Regions from separate parts of the Paenibacillus sp. FSL H7-0942 genome, predicted to be linked through region 2. Evidence: riboswitches for the same ligand, from Rfam matches in the RefSeq annotation. Region 2 holds a riboswitch; each other region holds the start of a gene.
What was found. A riboswitch is a leader RNA that binds a small molecule or an ion and turns the genes downstream of it on or off. The one in region 2 is predicted to bind thiamine pyrophosphate.
Positions count from the first base shown of each region.

Region 1: another riboswitch for thiamine pyrophosphate. It lies ahead of MHI48_RS04730 (ABC transporter ATP-binding protein); the one in region 2 lies ahead of MHI48_RS17880 (thiamine phosphate synthase).
Region 3: another riboswitch for thiamine pyrophosphate. It lies ahead of tenA (thiaminase II); the one in region 2 lies ahead of MHI48_RS17880 (thiamine phosphate synthase).

Region 1 covers NZ_CP150279.1:1,040,498-1,046,040, forward strand. Annotated here, with positions in the region: gene MHI48_RS04715 (hypothetical protein) at 50-199, shown strand; gene MHI48_RS04720 (ABC transporter substrate-binding protein) at 693-1,766, opposite strand; gene MHI48_RS04725 (ABC transporter permease) at 1,929-2,759, opposite strand; gene MHI48_RS04730 (ABC transporter ATP-binding protein) at 2,749-3,513, opposite strand; TPP riboswitch at 3,671-3,773, opposite strand; gene MHI48_RS04735 (radical SAM/SPASM domain-containing protein) at 3,991-4,866, shown strand; gene MHI48_RS04740 (pectate lyase) at 5,214-5,543, shown strand, end outside.
Region 2 covers NZ_CP150279.1:4,022,706-4,028,248, forward strand. Annotated here, with positions in the region: gene thiS (sulfur carrier protein ThiS) at 1-99, opposite strand, end outside; gene thiO (glycine oxidase ThiO) at 96-1,268, opposite strand; gene MHI48_RS17880 (thiamine phosphate synthase) at 1,286-1,948, opposite strand; TPP riboswitch at 2,175-2,284, opposite strand; gene MHI48_RS17885 (ABC-F family ATP-binding cassette domain-containing protein) at 2,360-3,910, opposite strand; gene MHI48_RS17890 (hypothetical protein) at 4,049-5,032, opposite strand; gene MHI48_RS17895 (hypothetical protein) at 5,019-5,543, opposite strand, start outside.
Region 3 covers NZ_CP150279.1:3,632,417-3,637,959, reverse strand. Annotated here, with positions in the region: gene MHI48_RS16145 (zinc-dependent alcohol dehydrogenase) at 1-852, shown strand, start outside; gene MHI48_RS16140 (hypothetical protein) at 884-1,084, shown strand; gene MHI48_RS16135 (spore coat protein) at 1,096-1,392, shown strand; gene tenA (thiaminase II) at 1,603-2,265, opposite strand; TPP riboswitch at 2,379-2,476, opposite strand; gene MHI48_RS16125 (endo-1,4-beta-xylanase) at 2,683-5,355, opposite strand.

The sequences.
Region 1 (5,543 bases), 3.0 Mb from region 2:
AGTGAACCCAGGGTATTTCTCCAAACTCAGGCAAGCAATACTGTGATGGATGTTAGCATCCAACCAGTGTCTTGAAGTCCAGGCTGGTCGATACCCAACTGATTTGGGCACGATCGATCGGGGCACGACTGTTCAGACGATGTTTCTAAAGAACACAGGACGTCTTATTTGGCTGTCAGGTCCTCCTTTTGAAATGTAAGGAACATCAGACACGTTATTCCCAGAATCTCCTGACCAAAACGCTGCAAACAGCTATTTATTCTGATATAACATGTTTCAGGTTCTTTAGATTTCTGCAACCGCTCCAAATCCCTGAATAGGACGCCTCAGATTCGTTAGCGGTCGTAGCATGCTCTGTTTCGATCAAATTAAGGAGCGTTTCAGCTCCCAGTAGGCTTGAAGATAAGCGCTAATTACATTACCAAATACATATCAACAAGCCACCTAAACGCATATCAATCTGCCCAGATGCACATCAAGCCAGTCAAACGCATATCAATCTACCCAATTGCACATCAAGCCACTTAGGATTGTTATAAATTCTGATCCTCCGATGCTTGCTTCAGGCCAATTCCATTTCGCAAAACTTCATGCATTCGATCCTACGTTTTGCTAACTTTGCTTTTAATCACATTGCTTTCATTCCCTTTATGTTCAATCACTTTTCCTTCATTCACGTTGCTCTCCTTTATTTACTCTCCTTGCAGAGTAATAAAAGCATCCTCGGCTTTCACCGATTCAGGAATCAAATCCTGTTCAACGAGCCATGCACGTACATTTTCCCACGATTCCATTTCCTGCCGACCAAATGGTTGGCCTTCTTCATTCATGAGTGGTAGCAGAATTTCCAGGCTTTTGGTTTCGATCTCCGGGTCAAGCGGAGACGTTTCATTCTCATGAGCGAGCAGAATATTCAAGGCTTCTTCTGGATGCTCCGTTACATATTTCTGTCCTTCCTGGACCGCTTTGACGAACCGGGTAAGTTGGTCTTTTTTTGCTTCAATGCCAGCTTCACTCGCAGTCAGGACCAATTCATAATAATCAGGCACGCCATAATCGGTGGGGTTAATTGATTTCATGGCATGTCCTTCTTTCTCCAAAATCAATTGTTCATGGTTAATAAAACCACCCATAATTGCATCCGCCTGTCCGGAAGCCAGCGAAGGAATCAGATCGAACCCAACGTCAACCAGATTCATGTTGTCGGGATTGCCACCATCGTGGCTGATCATCGTACGAACCATCGCTTCATACAGCGGAATCGAAGAATAACCGACAGTTTTTCCTTCAAGATCTTTGGGTGAATTCACGTTGCCATTTGCTTCGGTCAACAGATGCACAAGCGGGTGCCGAACAACAGCAGCAATGGAACGTACAGGAATGTTCTCGCCACGCGCGAGCAAGACTTGGGGCTGGTAGCTTAGGGCCAGATCAATTTTTCCGGCAGCAACAAGTTTGAGCGAATCATTGGTATCCGCAGGCATCTGAATTTCGACATCCAGACCTTGGTCTGCAAAGTATCCTTTTTCCTGAGCCACATAGATGAAGGAGTGTACTGCATTCGGGTACCAGTCGAGCATGATGGACAGTTTATCTTTGGCGTCTGATGCTGGTTCGGTTGCAGACTTGTCTGTTTGTTGTGCGTTGGTCTTAGAGTCTGTTGTTGGCGTATTTTTGCTGGTATTCGTGGTGCTGCATCCGCTAACGAACAGCAAAAGGCTAATGAGCATGATGGGAAGCAGGGAGTATATACCTTTGTTATTCATAAATGAAGTTCCTCATTTCATCGTTTTGATTTGTAGAAAATGGACAACAGCATGTTAATGACAATGTGACAATGAACTGATTGAAGATGCTGCTGAAATTGTGCATAAGGTATGTTCTGAAGATCGTAACTCCTGTATTTACATCTAATTTCTGTCTAAGTATTATCCAACCTTTCTTTTGCCTCCATGACGATGACGCCGTATGCTAAACCGGTTCTCCAGCCAGGTAATCAGTACAAACAAAACGATCCCAAGCAGGGATAACAGCAAAATGGCGGCAAACATCGCATCCGTGTTCATGTTGCTGGACATACGACGGCTGAAGTACCCTAGACCTTTGCTACCACCGAGCCATTCGCCAATCGTTGCCCCAACCACGCAGTACACCACAGACATCTTTAGCCCCGAGAAAAAAGAGGGAAGTGCCAGGGGAACCTGGAGTTTGCGAAAAATATCCCACTTGCTGGCGCCCATGGTGAGCAGCAGTTCACGCTGCTCTGGATCGCCTTGGCGGAGTCCATCGTAGGTACTGACCACAATGGGGAAGAATGCGATTAAAAATACCACTGCGACTTTGCTCCACAACGTGTAACCAAACCACAAGATAAATACGGGGGACAAGGCGATCAGCGGGATGGTCTGACTAATTACAATGAAGGGATATAGGGCCTTTTCAATCGATCCGTTCATATGCATGCCTGTTGCCAGCGTAATTCCAGTCACTATGGACAAGCCAAAACCAACAATAACCTCCATAAAGGTAGCAGGCAGATGGATGGTCAACAGCAGACGACGATGCTCAACCAGTGAGCCTGTGATGGCCGTGGGTGCAGGAATGATGAAGGAGGGCACCCATCCCATACGCACAATCACTTCCCAGATCGCCAGTAAAAAGAACATGAGCAGAATAAACAAACCATATTGGGAAAACCATTTCGAGAGCCACTTTGAACACCACGTCCAAACGCTAACCTCAGCTCTATCATTTTGCATGTAATTGTTCCTCCAGTTGTTGCCTCATCTGCACGAGAGCCGGTTTGTAGATCATGTCCGAATGCCTTGGGCGTGGTAAAGGAACCGTCATCTCCCGCAACTGCTGACCTTGCCCCCCTGGAGTTAACAGAATGATACGGTCACTTAACAGCAGGGCTTCCTCGATGTCATGGGTAATGAACAGCACGGTTTGTCCAAAGTCCTCCCACAGCTCCAGCAACCAGCGATGCATTTCTCGTTTGGTTAAGGCGTCGAGTGCACCGAAGGGTTCATCCAGCAACATGAGCTGCCCGCCTGTAAGCAAGGTACGCAGCAATGCCACCCGCTGCCGCATGCCGCCGGATAACTCATCTGGATAGGCCTGCTCATAACCGGACAAGCCGAACCTTGCCAATCCTGCGATGATATCGGCTCGTAGTTTGTCCTTGTCCTGTCGGCCTGGTGCAAGCTCGGCAGGTAGCATGCAGTTCTCCATGACGGTACGCCAGGATAACAGCAGATCTTTCTGCGGCATATAGGCGACTCGTCCGAGCCGTTGTCCTTGCGGGACATCAGCTATATCGATGGTGCCAACGGTTGGCTCATGCAAGCCTGCGAGCAGCTTGAAGAGTGTGCTTTTACCTGATCCGCTGGAGCCGATGAGCGAGACAAATTCTCCTTGTTGAACCTGAAGTGACACATTGACGAGCACAGGGGACTCTTTTTTTTCGGGAAAAGCAAAGCTTACGTTGTGAATGGTTACATGGTTATCCATCTGATCCTCACCCCCTTGATGTCAGACTACTGCAATAACAACGGCATCCTATACTCTGCAAAAGGAACAAAAAAGACCCACCCATTTCCGGAGAAATGAGTGGGTCTGTAAGTTAAATCCGCAATTTATCTTCACATACATGAAAAATTCCGCTTACTAAAAGGCCGCTCCACTTCCCTCCGCTGGTATGATCCAGATCAGGTTCAAAGGGTCCGAATAGTCATATTCGTCTCAGCCGCAAGGCTCCCCTAGTGCAAAAGTTCAAGATATGCAGTTGTGTGTTCAGCATATATCACTTGAACATGAACTGTAAAGAGGCAGCATGATGGAATTGTTGAGATGAACTTGGAGTCAGACCCGAACAACTGAACAATTTACCTAGGCTCCCTAACCCGATATAATAGTGGTGGCGCATATTGGCCGGATCACAAATGCAGGCGGGATTGTTCTCCCTCCGAAGCAGAATGGGGACCCGAGTTGAAAACGTTCAAAAAAGTATATATTGAGATCACGAGTATCTGCAATCTGGCATGCAGCTTCTGTCCGCAGACACAGCGTGCCAAAGGATTCATTGACCCTGAAGTCTTCAACAATATACTGGATCAAGTTAAACCACACACCAATCATATTTATCTACATGTCAAAGGCGAACCCTTGTTGCATCCCAAAATAGATCTGTTGCTCGATTCCGCACATGAGAAGGGACTCAAGGTGAACATTACAACGAATGGTACACTGCTGCCCAAGACTCAGCATAAATTGCTTGGCAAACCAGCGCTGCGGCAGATGAATTTCTCCCTGCACAGTTTCGATGGGCATGAAGGTTCAACAGACCGTGACGGATACCTGCGTCATATTTTGTCCTTTGTACACGAGGCCGTTAAGCACAATGTCATCATCTCATTTCGGTTGTGGAATCTGACACAGGATAACTTCACAAATGCTCAGATGAATCGAAATCGGGAGACCCTTGAAGTATTGGAACGTGAGTTCAATCTGGATTTCCGCATTGAGGAAAAAGTAGTTCCAGGTAGCGGGGTCAAAATTGCCCCGAATGTATACCTGAATCAGGACCATGAGTTCCAGTGGCCAAGTCTGGATGCACCTGAAGATGACGGTAAAGGATTTTGCCATGCACTTCGCGGTCAGGCAGCTGTGCTTGTAGATGGAACGGTGGTTCCATGCTGTCTCGATGGCGAGGGTGTGATTAACCTGGGTAATGTGCACGAGAAGTCATTCTCGGAGATTATTGAGGGTGAGCGAGCGAACAATCTGGTATATGGCTTCTCCAAGCGGGAAGCTGTGGAAGAGTTGTGTCGAAAGTGCGGTTATCGTAAGAGATTCGGAGCCTGATATTTTATAACAGCAAGCCAGAAGACATTCAAGATCACACATTTGGAGACAAATGTAGTGGTCTTTCTTTGTTATTGGGGATTAAGTGAGGGGTACCAACGTTACAAATGAGCATACCAGAGGTTGATATGAGCATATTGCTTGAGAGACCTAGCATGCAAAAAATGCCGATATGACAGGGATTGTACGATGTCATGATATATCTGATCTAATGATTATTCTAGTTACCTTCCTTATTTGGTAGGATTAGGTTGTGGTTCGGACAGAGGTGCACCTCTGGCGAACTTCCAGTACAAGCCCAGACTGTACACTACCAAAAAACGAGAGAATAAGGGAGGAATAAAGTTATGAAAAAAATGTTGACGTTGTTACTGTCCGCTGGTTTGGTTGCTTCTATATTTGGTGCAGTTCCGGTTGCGGCTGCGCCTACGGTTGTAAATTCAACCATTGTGGTACCAAAGGGCACGACCTATGACGGCCAAGGTAAAACATTTGTAGCCAATCCTTCCACACTGGGCGACGGATCTCAAGCAGAAAATCAGAAGCCAGTCTTCCGTCTGGAGGCAGGGGCCACGCTCAAAAACGTAAACATTGGATCACCAGCTGCTGATGGTGTTCACTGTTATGGCAACTGTAATATATCGAATGTGGTCTGGCAGGACGTGGGCGAGGATGCA
Region 2 (5,543 bases):
TACAGTCTTGACTTGCAGATCAAAAGATTGAAGCAGTTTATCCACACGATTCAATCTGTCTTCAATCTCCATCCGTTGACCATTAACGATGATATTCACTGCACCACTCCCTTTCTGTTCAATCGCTCAGGGCTCAGCGCCTCAATTCCGAGCTCTTCTGAGCTTTTACCCGCGAGCAATTCAGCGATTAGTCTGCCTGTTATCGCACTGAGCAAAATACCGTTACGGTAATGTCCAAAGGCGGCAAACAGCCCTGGAACACTTTCGCAAGCACCTATATAAGGCAGTCCATCGGGAGTTGCCGGTCTTACGCCTGCCCACGCTCGTATAAATTGTGCTTCCTTCATCCCAGGCACCCAGTGGGTAGCCGCTGTTAGCAGCTTCTGAACACCCTGTACAGAAACGTTCAAATCCGTTCTACCTGGCAGACTGGTTGCCCCAAGCCAAACTTCGCCATTGGCTTTGGGAACAATATAGATATCCTCTGCATACACCGTTCTGTCAGGTCTGTACCCAGCATGTTCATCTGAGAACTGAACGGCGGCTATTTCACCTTTTACCGACCACACAGGCAAGCTCAGATTCACATGTCTCATCAACTCTTCACTCTGTAATCCAGCCGCTATAATGACATGTTTGCATTTCATCTCACCGATCGATGTGGTGATTCCCTGCACGCCGTGTTCGTTTGCTTGCACACGTATATCCTGTATGTCCTCCATAACCCGTGCTCCCAATGCTTGAGCGGATTCAGCATATGCCTTCGTTAGATGGACTGGAAGAATCTCACTCTCGTAAGGTCTGTAGTAGGCTCCATACGTATCTCTGTTAAGCCATGATGCCTCATGTTGTACAACGGAACGGTCCCACCACACCTCATCAGCAGAAGCAGACAACGCAGACTTCCGATTGTCCTTATAACTACTTAATTCACTGTATGAACGAAAAGGAGTTAGGAATCCCTGGCGTTGCAGTCCAGTCTCTACCTCACTGAGTGTAGCCATTAGCACCTGTTGCTCGATAAGTAACTGCCTGCTCTGTCTGGCAAGCTTAGCCATCAAAGGATGAGCAAAATCCTCACTGTCTGCTGCCAGCATCCCAGCCGCTGCGCAAGAAGTCCCTCCTGCAATCGCCGAACGCTCCAGTAACAGCACATCCTGTCCACAGGAAGCAAGCTCATACGCAATGGCACATCCAACAACGCCTCCGCCTACAATAATCGTTTCTGCATAAATCTTATCCGGTCTATCAGTAATGATCTTTTTCATCCTCTCATCTCCTTGATTCAGCGGCTCAAACTTTCTGTAGCAACGATAGCCTGCCTTAATGATTCAGCCGCCCGATCCGGGGAATCGCTCGCCCATACATTCGAGATCACAGCGACTCCCTGTGCGCCTGCAGAGCGAATAGCGTGAATGTTTCCCGGTTCGATGCCTCCAATCGCCATGACAGGAATGGAGACACCAGAGCACACTTCAGCCAGAGCATATAATCCTCTTGGTTCAAGATCAGGCTTACTGTTGGTTGAGTAGACATTCCCGAAGAAAAGGTAATCGGCTCCCCGTTCTTCAGCGATTTTTGCCTCATCGATTGAATGAACAGATACGCCCAAACGAAGTCGCTGCACATTGCTTATTACAGCAGGGTTATAGTTACGTATCGCATCTTGCCCCCAATGTACACCGCCATAGATGTCATTCTGTGGTGGCAGTTCTGAACCATTGATAACGATGCGACAAGATGGAACGCCAACGCTACGCAGACTTTCAGCCCAACCGATCTTGTCTTGCCACGAGAGTTGTTTCTCTCGTATATGGATGTAGTCCACCCATGGCCAAACGTCCTTTGCAGCTTTTACAAAAGATGCTTGATTCCCTACACCCGTAGATACAACATGCAATTCAAATGATTCGTGAACATGTTCATGAGAACTTACCGTACTGTTCATCCCCTTCCATGTGTGAATGCTATGAAAACACAAAAAAGCCACTCCCGTAGGGGAGTGGCTGCGTATTAATTATAGGACCAGATGACTGACTGATACATACAGTTCATTTCGTGCAATAAAGCTATAGACCTTATAGCCATAACGTTATACACGCAACTGCATGTTTCAATTCGTTAAGCAGACGGTTGAAATCCTTCCGAATTGCCGTTTGCTCACGTCATTCACTTAAACGCGCTCGCCACTTCCCTACGCTGGTATGATCCAGATCAGGTGCAAAGGGTCCGGAATCGCATTCTTCCATCTCAGCCACATCGTGCGGCCCCCCTAGTGTTCATATGAAGTTGTAGCCTATATTACCATAGACGGATTTTTTTGTCACCGTTCATTTCTATTAAGCGTTGCTTGAATTGTCTAGTTTTTCTCAGACCATTCTTCAACATTCCATGTTTTGGTAACCCAACCCTCGTAGAAATCAGGTTCATGAGATACCAGCAACACCGTTCCCTTGAATTCTTGCAAGGCACGCTGTAACTCAGCTTTAGCTGTGACATCCAAATGGTTCGTCGGCTCATCGAATAGAATCCAGTTGCTTTCACGCATCAAGAGTTTGCATAGACGAACCTTGGCTTGCTCTCCACCACTCAGCATGTTAAGCGGACGGGTAATGTGCTCATTTTTCAACCCGCAGCGAGCGAGATGACCCCGGACCTCATTCTGGGTCAAATGTGAAAACTCATTCCAGACATCCTCAATCGGCGTGATATTTCCAGCACGAACTTCCTGCTCAAAATAGGCCGTTTCGAGATAATCTCCCAAAAAGGTCTTTCCACTGAGTGGAGATATTTTGCCCAAGATGGTTTTCAGCAGCGTCGATTTACCCACACCATTACAACCTACGATGGCAATTTTCTCACCACGTTCAATTGTCATTGTCATCTTAGGCAGCAAAGGATACGTATATCCAATTTCAAAATCAATGCCCTCAAAGACCGTTTTGCTACTCGCACGGGCATCCTTGAATTTGAACGTTGGTTTGGCCGCTTCATCTGGACGATCAATACGTTCAATTCTGTCCAGCTGTTTCTCCCGGCTCTTCGCTCGACCTGAAGTTGAAGCACGTGCCTTGTTACGCTGAATGAAATCTTCCTGCTTCTTGATGTACTCTTGCTGCTTCTCGTACGCATCAATATGCTGGGCTTTATTCATATCAGCCATCTCAAGGAACTTGTTATAGTTCGCTGCATATCTCGTTAATTTGGCAAATTCCAAATGATAAATGACATTTACTACTTCATTCATGAATTCCGTGTCATGGGAGATTAAGAGGAACGCATGAGGGTAGTCCTTCAGGTAACGTGACAACCATTCAATGTGCTCTACATCCAGATAGTTGGTCGGCTCATCCAGCAAAAGGGCTGTAGGTTTCTCAAGCAGAAGCTTGGCAAGAAGCACCTTGGTACGTTGCCCACCACTTAGAGCTGCGACATCCCGATCAAGACCAATTGCGGACAAACCAAGACCATTGGCCATCTCTTCCACTTTTACGTCAATCAGATAAAAATCGCCCTGTTCCAGTTGTTCCTGAATATCGCCCATCTCTTCCAGCAACTGCTCCAGCTTATCTGGATCTGCATCTGCCATCTGGTCCGTTATATTCATCATTTCTTTTTCTAATTCAAGCAACGGAAGGAATGCATCTTTAAGAACGTCACGAATGGTTTTGCCTGGGGTAAGCTTCGTGTGCTGATCCAGATATCCATAACGGACCTTAGGTGTCCATTCCACTTTTCCACTATCTTTAAGCAATTTACCGGTAAGGATGTTCATTAATGTGGATTTACCCACACCATTGGCACCAACAAGTCCTACACGCTCTCCGGCAAGTAAACGAAACGATACATTTTTAAATAACGTGCGATCTCCAAAATTGTGACTTACGTTCTCTACTGACAATAAACTCATAAGATGAGGTTGCTCCTATCTATTAGACATTACTTTTATTATTGTTCCGAAACCCTATTCTAGCACAGGTCCCGTCTTTTCTGAAAGTAATGTAAACAGTTCAGGAACCTCTTACATAATTTTGTCATACAGGCTACCCTAACGATTAGAGCATTTATATTCGAAATAGCCTTGTGCAGCTGCTTGTCTTGCGTCTGTAAACACCTCTTCAGCACGGTAACCATTACCACAAGTGGAGGGATAATAGTACTTGATACCCGTTAAAGGATCTACCCCACCTACGATGGCCGTTTTCTTCACGAGTCTGCCTCCACCGATTGCGTAGTTGTTGATCTTCTGGTCACCCACACCTATACCTTGGATAAAGGCCATAATCCCTGTATCGTTAATGGAGTTGTACCAATCTTCCTGCGCAATCAGGGGCATCGTAAACGTATAGGAAATACCGTTCTTTCTGGCAAACTCATTATGGCGGTTAATCACATCAGCCAGATCATCCTGCACAGTAGTCACAATCCGGCTTTGTCTAACTTGTTCAAATACGCTGGTATTCTGAAGTAAAGGAATCTGTGTGCTTGAAGCCAGTTCTTTTTGAAATCCCTCAATCCATTTCCCTGCACTTGCGTCATAGGCATATACGTAGTCGTCCAGTGTAAAGTTAATACTGCTACCATTTGAATCTGAATATGTATAAGGTTTCTTGGGGCTCCACACTTGCCTTAAAGAATCTTCACGGTTACCTGTCAACTCTGTTTCTGTGGACAACATATAATAGCCGTCATAATCCAGAATAACTAAGGCAGGAATGTAATTAAACATGTTTCGAATAGCTGCGGGATCATCCTGAATCCCCATATTCAAAGCCATCGTCTGCGTAAATGTTAACAAGGCAAGCTCTTTGTCCGCTTTAACAAACTTGGTTGAATCATAACCTGCTTCATCATTTTGTTTCTCATTCTGATGCATCACTGCACCTGCATCCATGACTGCAGTTTGAAGTACAGATCTGTATCGTTGGCCAAGATATTGAGCCTCCTCGGCATCTTGGGTATGGAGTGAGATGATCCAGAAGAGCGGGAAAAAGATCAGCACAAATACAATGGATAGCTCAGTAATCTTCATTGAGGACCATACCTCCGTATGTTACAAATACTGCTGAAGCCTGAGCCGTACCACTCAACCATTCACGAATGAGCATGGAAGGTGTACGATTTGTATTTTGGAGTGTCACGGTGAAAAAATCCCCTGTCGTCAACGTATATCTTCGGCCAGGATCATCAACCGGTATCACACCTGAGGATGGGAATAGTCTTTCTCGAATCTGAGCCGAATAATATCCATCCTGCACAACCTCATAGGTCCCGTTAAAACTGTTATTGTCCATCGGGTCTATATAGTGAGGTACATATTTCTTATGTAAATGTTCCATCGACACCTCATACACATTGCCCGTCTGGGCCAGTTTCTCCTCAAACTCAGCCAACATTCGAGGTGAAATATACCCTTTTGTTCGGACAGCATCAACAAAACGTGTTACATTCTGAACAGCCGTCATACGTGCTATATCATCCTGCCGATCGGCTGTTTCAGCAGCTGGGTACACATAGAGCAAAAGGACTGCGAGCAATACGGC
Region 3 (5,543 bases), 390 kb from region 2:
TGCAAAAATCAGCTGGAAAGCCAATGTGACAATTCCAACGAACACGGGGATATGGGCGCATATTTCGGCTACTCCGGAACGACCGGCGGATATCCCGGCGGGCAAGCGGAGTATTTACGGGTCCCATTTGCTAATTTTACCCACTTTAAGATCCCTGAAAACTGCGAACAACCGGACGAAAAGCTAAGCTTGATCGCCGATGCCATGACGACGGCATTCTGGAGCGTAGATAACGCCGGCGTTAAAAATGGAGATACGGTCATTGTGCTCGGCTGCGGCCCGGTCGGACTCCTAGCCCAGAAGTTCTGCTGGCTGAAAGGAGCTAAGCGGGTCATAGCCGTCGACTATGTCGATTACCGCTTAAAGCATGCGAAGCGAACAAACAATGTGGAAATAGTAAACTTCGAACAGGATAAGAATATTGGGAACACTCTCAAGGAAATGACCAAAGGCGGCGCCGATGTTGTCATTGATGCGGTAGGAATGGACGGCAAGATGAGCGATCTTGAATTTCTAGCCAGCGGTATGAAACTGCAAGGCGGCACCATGAGCGCATTTATCATTGCATCTCAGGCTGTTCGCAAAGGTGGCACCATTCAAGTCACTGGGGTATACGGCGGACGTTATAACGGATTCCCGCTCGGTGATATCATGCAGCGAAACGTGAATATCCGTTCCGGACAAGCTCCGGTCATTCACTACATGCCATACATGTACGAGTTGGTTACGTCTGGCAAAGTGGACCCTGGCGACATTGTTACGCACGTCATTCCGCTCAGCGAGGCCAAACGGGGCTATGAAGTGTTCGATACAAAAACGGACGATTGCATTAAAGTCATCTTAAAGCCTTAAATATGAATAGATACATGGGAGGACAATCTGAATGGATTCCACATACGCTTTGCATGAGATGCTCGAGGTACATGAAATAGCTGCGTTCAAGACGGTTTGTATGACTAAATCCAAGACCATGCAAGCTCTGGTAACCGACCCGGAGCTCAAGCAAATTTTGCAACAAGATGCGATCTTATCACAACAGCAGCTTCAGGAGCTCGGTGGAGTGCTGTCTAAAGCGACTGTATAGGAGATAAAAAAATGAACCCAATATTAGAACACATGACTGGTCTTAATACGCTGACCGATGACGTGATCGCAATGGATTTTTTGATGAACGCCAAGAGCGGTGTCAGAAACTACGCCATGGCTGTGACCGAATGTGCCACCCCCGAAATCAAACAAATTTTGATGAAACAGCTCGATGAAGCCATAGATTCTCATGAAAAGATATCAAATTACATGGTGCAGCATGGTTTATACCACCCTTACCATATTGCAGAGCAAATTCAGCTCGATCTGAAAAACATTCAGACTGCTATGAACATTCCGTCCTGACACCCTTTTTGATTTTAGCCAGAGACTTCAGAGAACAAAATGTCCCTGTGTCAAGAATTTCAACAATGAAAAAAGGCGGATACTATCCGCCCTTTTTTTGGCATCGTCACGAAACACGCTTATTGCAAGCGTTCCTTTACGTATTCTACTTATTTCTATCCTGAGACTGTTTATGGCCGCTGCTCTCTACTTTAATTGACTACAGTGAACTTAAGGCTCCAGCTTCCATGACATTTCCCAAAAATCAAGCTCAAAGCGACTGCACATCACGAAAATATCCTCCATCCGTTGGTACGTTCCCTCGCTACAGCCTTCTAATAGCTTATCAGTTAACGTCACTAGGGATTGATTGTTGCTGTTGTATTCAGAGGAAGCATATCCTGTGATCCACTCTCCGTAAAAAGGATGCTCAGCTGCACCTGGCTTTTGGGCAAGGACTTGACCAATCTCTGCATAGCTCCATGAGCAGGCCAGAATGGATACAAGTACTTCTGCTATGCCACCCGCATGGGAAACAGAGAGCATATAGTTAGTATAGGCTGCATTTTTCAGGGCAGGTTTTACCTGGAAAACATGATCCTCTGTAATTCCTAATCGCTCCATATAAGAACGATGAATTTTCATTTCACCATTCAGGATGTTATCTACGTTTTCACTAAAAAACTGCATCAATTTGGGGTCGTGCGACTTGACAATACCTAGTGCAAATACGCGGGCATAATCGAACAGGTACAAGTAGTCTTGCAGCAAATAATAACGAAATTGTTCAACCGTTAAGGAACCATCTCCGATTCCTTTAACAAAGGGATGCTCAAGACATTCCTTCCACACAGGCTGTGCTGCCTGATATAGTCTCTCTGAAATAGTCAACATGTGTTCCTCCAATTCATAATGTACGTATTTAAAAACAAAAAAACGAAACATCCTATGGATGTTTCGCAGACAAATACACTAAAACAAGGGGGTTCGCATGAGCTACCCAAGTACAGTGTTTCATCGTTGCATCCCTACGTTGGCATTATCCAAATCAGGTAAGGTCGGTTTAACACCCTCTCAGCCGGTTAAGGCTCCCTCGCAAACGGTTGTATGTAGTTGATTACTTTCCTATTCCCATAAAAGATAAAATAACATCCATTTAGTATATCAAGGGCTGTTAAATATAGTCAAGGAAGATTGTATCGCCCCTCATCACCTTTGGTGACGTATGTAAACGATGAAAACCATCACAACAATGGTTGAGTTTCAGCCACTGTTATGATGGTTTCTATTCTTGCAACTACTGCCGATGGTTTAATGCCCGAGTTTGTTCTTTCCGACAAAAGTGAGTATTCCGTACTGGGAAGTATTTCTCCAGCTCTCATTGGTCGTATCATTCCACTTGGCTACGCTCTGCTTACCTCCGCCCTGGTTGTCGTTAATTTGGAGCTCGAAACCGAGAACATTTCCTGCTTTGGGCGTCAATGATTGTAAATGAATTCTGGCTTCTACGAGATATCCTTTATTTGTTTTCTTCACAGCACTTACAAGGCGTCCAGGTGAGGCACCCCCTGCAAAGGTTCCCACATTGTCTGCACTGATTCTGAACTGGGCATCATCATATTGAAAATACGGTGTGCGCTGGTGATTCTCGTCCAGGAAAATCTCAACCGAATCCTGATCCCATGGGTTGATACTATCTGTAATGATGTTTGGATCAGTGACGTCGATCAGCAGGTATAGATACTCACCTGACCACATTGCGCGAGCCACTGCCTCTGCACCTTCGCTCTGGTTCAACCGTTTTACTTCAAATGGTGCAGCCTTATTCCATGATGTGTCTTTCTTCCCATCAATCTGAACAATCCCTTGCACAGCTTGTGCAGATTTGGGCATAGGGGCGAGTTGAATCACGCCGTATTTGCTTGTATCCTGTTCCTGAGATTGTGTTCTATCATTCCAGTACAGTGGATTATAAGGTTGTGTCCCACTTGAACCGCCATCAGTCACACGGATATCCAATCCGGCTTCATATTCTGATCCGACTTGGATACCACCCCACGGAATGGACAATTCAACCTGATATCCGGCTTTTGTCTCGCGTACACGATATGAACGCTGCTCCACACCCTCAGCTTTGCCCGACCGCTTAATGATTACGTGTCGGTCATCTGCTTCATATGAAGTGGTCTTGCCATTATTGAGATCAACAAAGATATCTACTCTGTCATTCACATCTGCCTTTGCATCCTGTACATCCACGAGGATATACAGGTTACTATGATCCCATAAAGTGCGGAAACTGGCTGATCCCGAAGAGTCACCCTTCAGTGGAGTAGACACCGCTTTGTTCCAGAGCGGATCTTGTGTCTGTTTTTTGATATCCGGTTTACCCGAAAGTGAGACGGCTCTCTGCGTCAACACAGGCAAACTGGATTCATCCACGAGTCCCCAGTATGCCTTTTTGGCCTTCAGGGCTGAATCAAACAGCATAGCCTGGTTGTTGTAAGACTTCTCATCTTGGAGTCCCCATAAGGTAACTGAAGAAATGTGGTCTTTGTGTTTTTTGTACAAATCCAACAGTTCCTTATATCGATACGCCTGCTTTACTGCAACTTCATCGGACATCTCTTCACCAAATGGAATTCCGCTATCCACATCCAGTTCCGTGATCTGAATATCCAATCCAAGTTCGGCGAACATGCTGATCGTTTTTTCAATTTCCTTGATGGGCGGGGATTCCAGGTTATAGTGGGATTGCAAACCCACACCATCGATGAGCCCTTTCTCTTTCAGTCGTTTGACCAACTGATACATATGCTCTCTTTTCTCAGAGATTTCCGTGAAGTATTCGTTGTAATATAATTTGGCATTCGGATCGGCTGCACGAGCGAATTCATAGGTTTTCTCAATATAATCCGGACCAATTAGTTCATAAAAGGGACTTTTACGTAAACCGTTGGCATCACCATTGCTATCCGCAATCGCCTCGTTTACCACATCCCAGGCATAGATCTTACCTTTGTATCGGGTCATGACGGTTTCAACGTAATCCTGAATCCGGGCAAGTAGTAATTCTCGACTCGCAGGGTTACCCTGAGGATCCTTGAACATCCACTCTGCTGCATCAATATGCCACAACAACGCATGTGCGCGTACGCCCATACCATGCTCCTCGGCGAACTGAACATATTGATCGGCTGCCTCGAACTCATAAACACCTTCGGAAGGAGACATGTACTTCGGTTTCATCTCGTAGGTTGCGGTCAAGCTGTTAAAGTGCTTTGTGAGCAGTTGTCCATATGCGCCTTCCAACTGCCAGCGATACACCGCTGCACCAATGGGGAAATCATCTTGATACAGGTCTTTCAGAGACAGAATCCCTTCTTCAATCTCCAGTTGCTCGGCCAGAGTAAATGATACATCATCCACATAGAACGATAACGTATCTACGCTATCTTCAGAGATGTAGGGTGTTTCGATGAACAAATTCAATTCAGTGGGATCATCGCTATACTGAAATTTTCCGGTGATTTTGTGCCATGTATTCCATTCTGCTTTGGCAATTTTCACGCTACCGATTGGGTTCCAGCTTTCGGCAGTTGTTTTTTTATATGTGGTGAGCTGTAATGTTTGATCCGTGGTGGGCTCCTGAGTAAGTCTTACATATGCCGCAATTTCGTACTCTTGGTTACGCTTAAGCAGATCCTTCATGGATAACATCGGTCCATGATAGGAACGCTCACGGTTGGCGACCAGCATACTGGACTGACCTTCGTGTGCTTCCTGCTGTGTCACTGTCAGCCTTTCGTTACCTGTACGTGGAGTCCACCCCTGAAGTGTACCGTCTTCAAAGTTTGTACTCAAATGACCTCCCTCCACTTCCGTAACTGCTTTGGCTGCATGTGAGACATTCGTAAATGGAAGCATGGCGAGTACGAGCACAAGAACCAAGGCCGTTATATTCCATTGACCTAACCGTTTCATACAATTCCTCCTCTTGATTTGGTCTAAGTATTTCTGAACGGATTAACATCCAGATAAATAGATTATAGCTCTTTGGATAACGCTTACATATAACAAATTTACAATAATTACAATAAAATGTTATCACTTGGTAATCTCGTGTGGGTTTAGGAAGCTGGAGTTCGTTCGCAAGGGATATCAAAAAACCG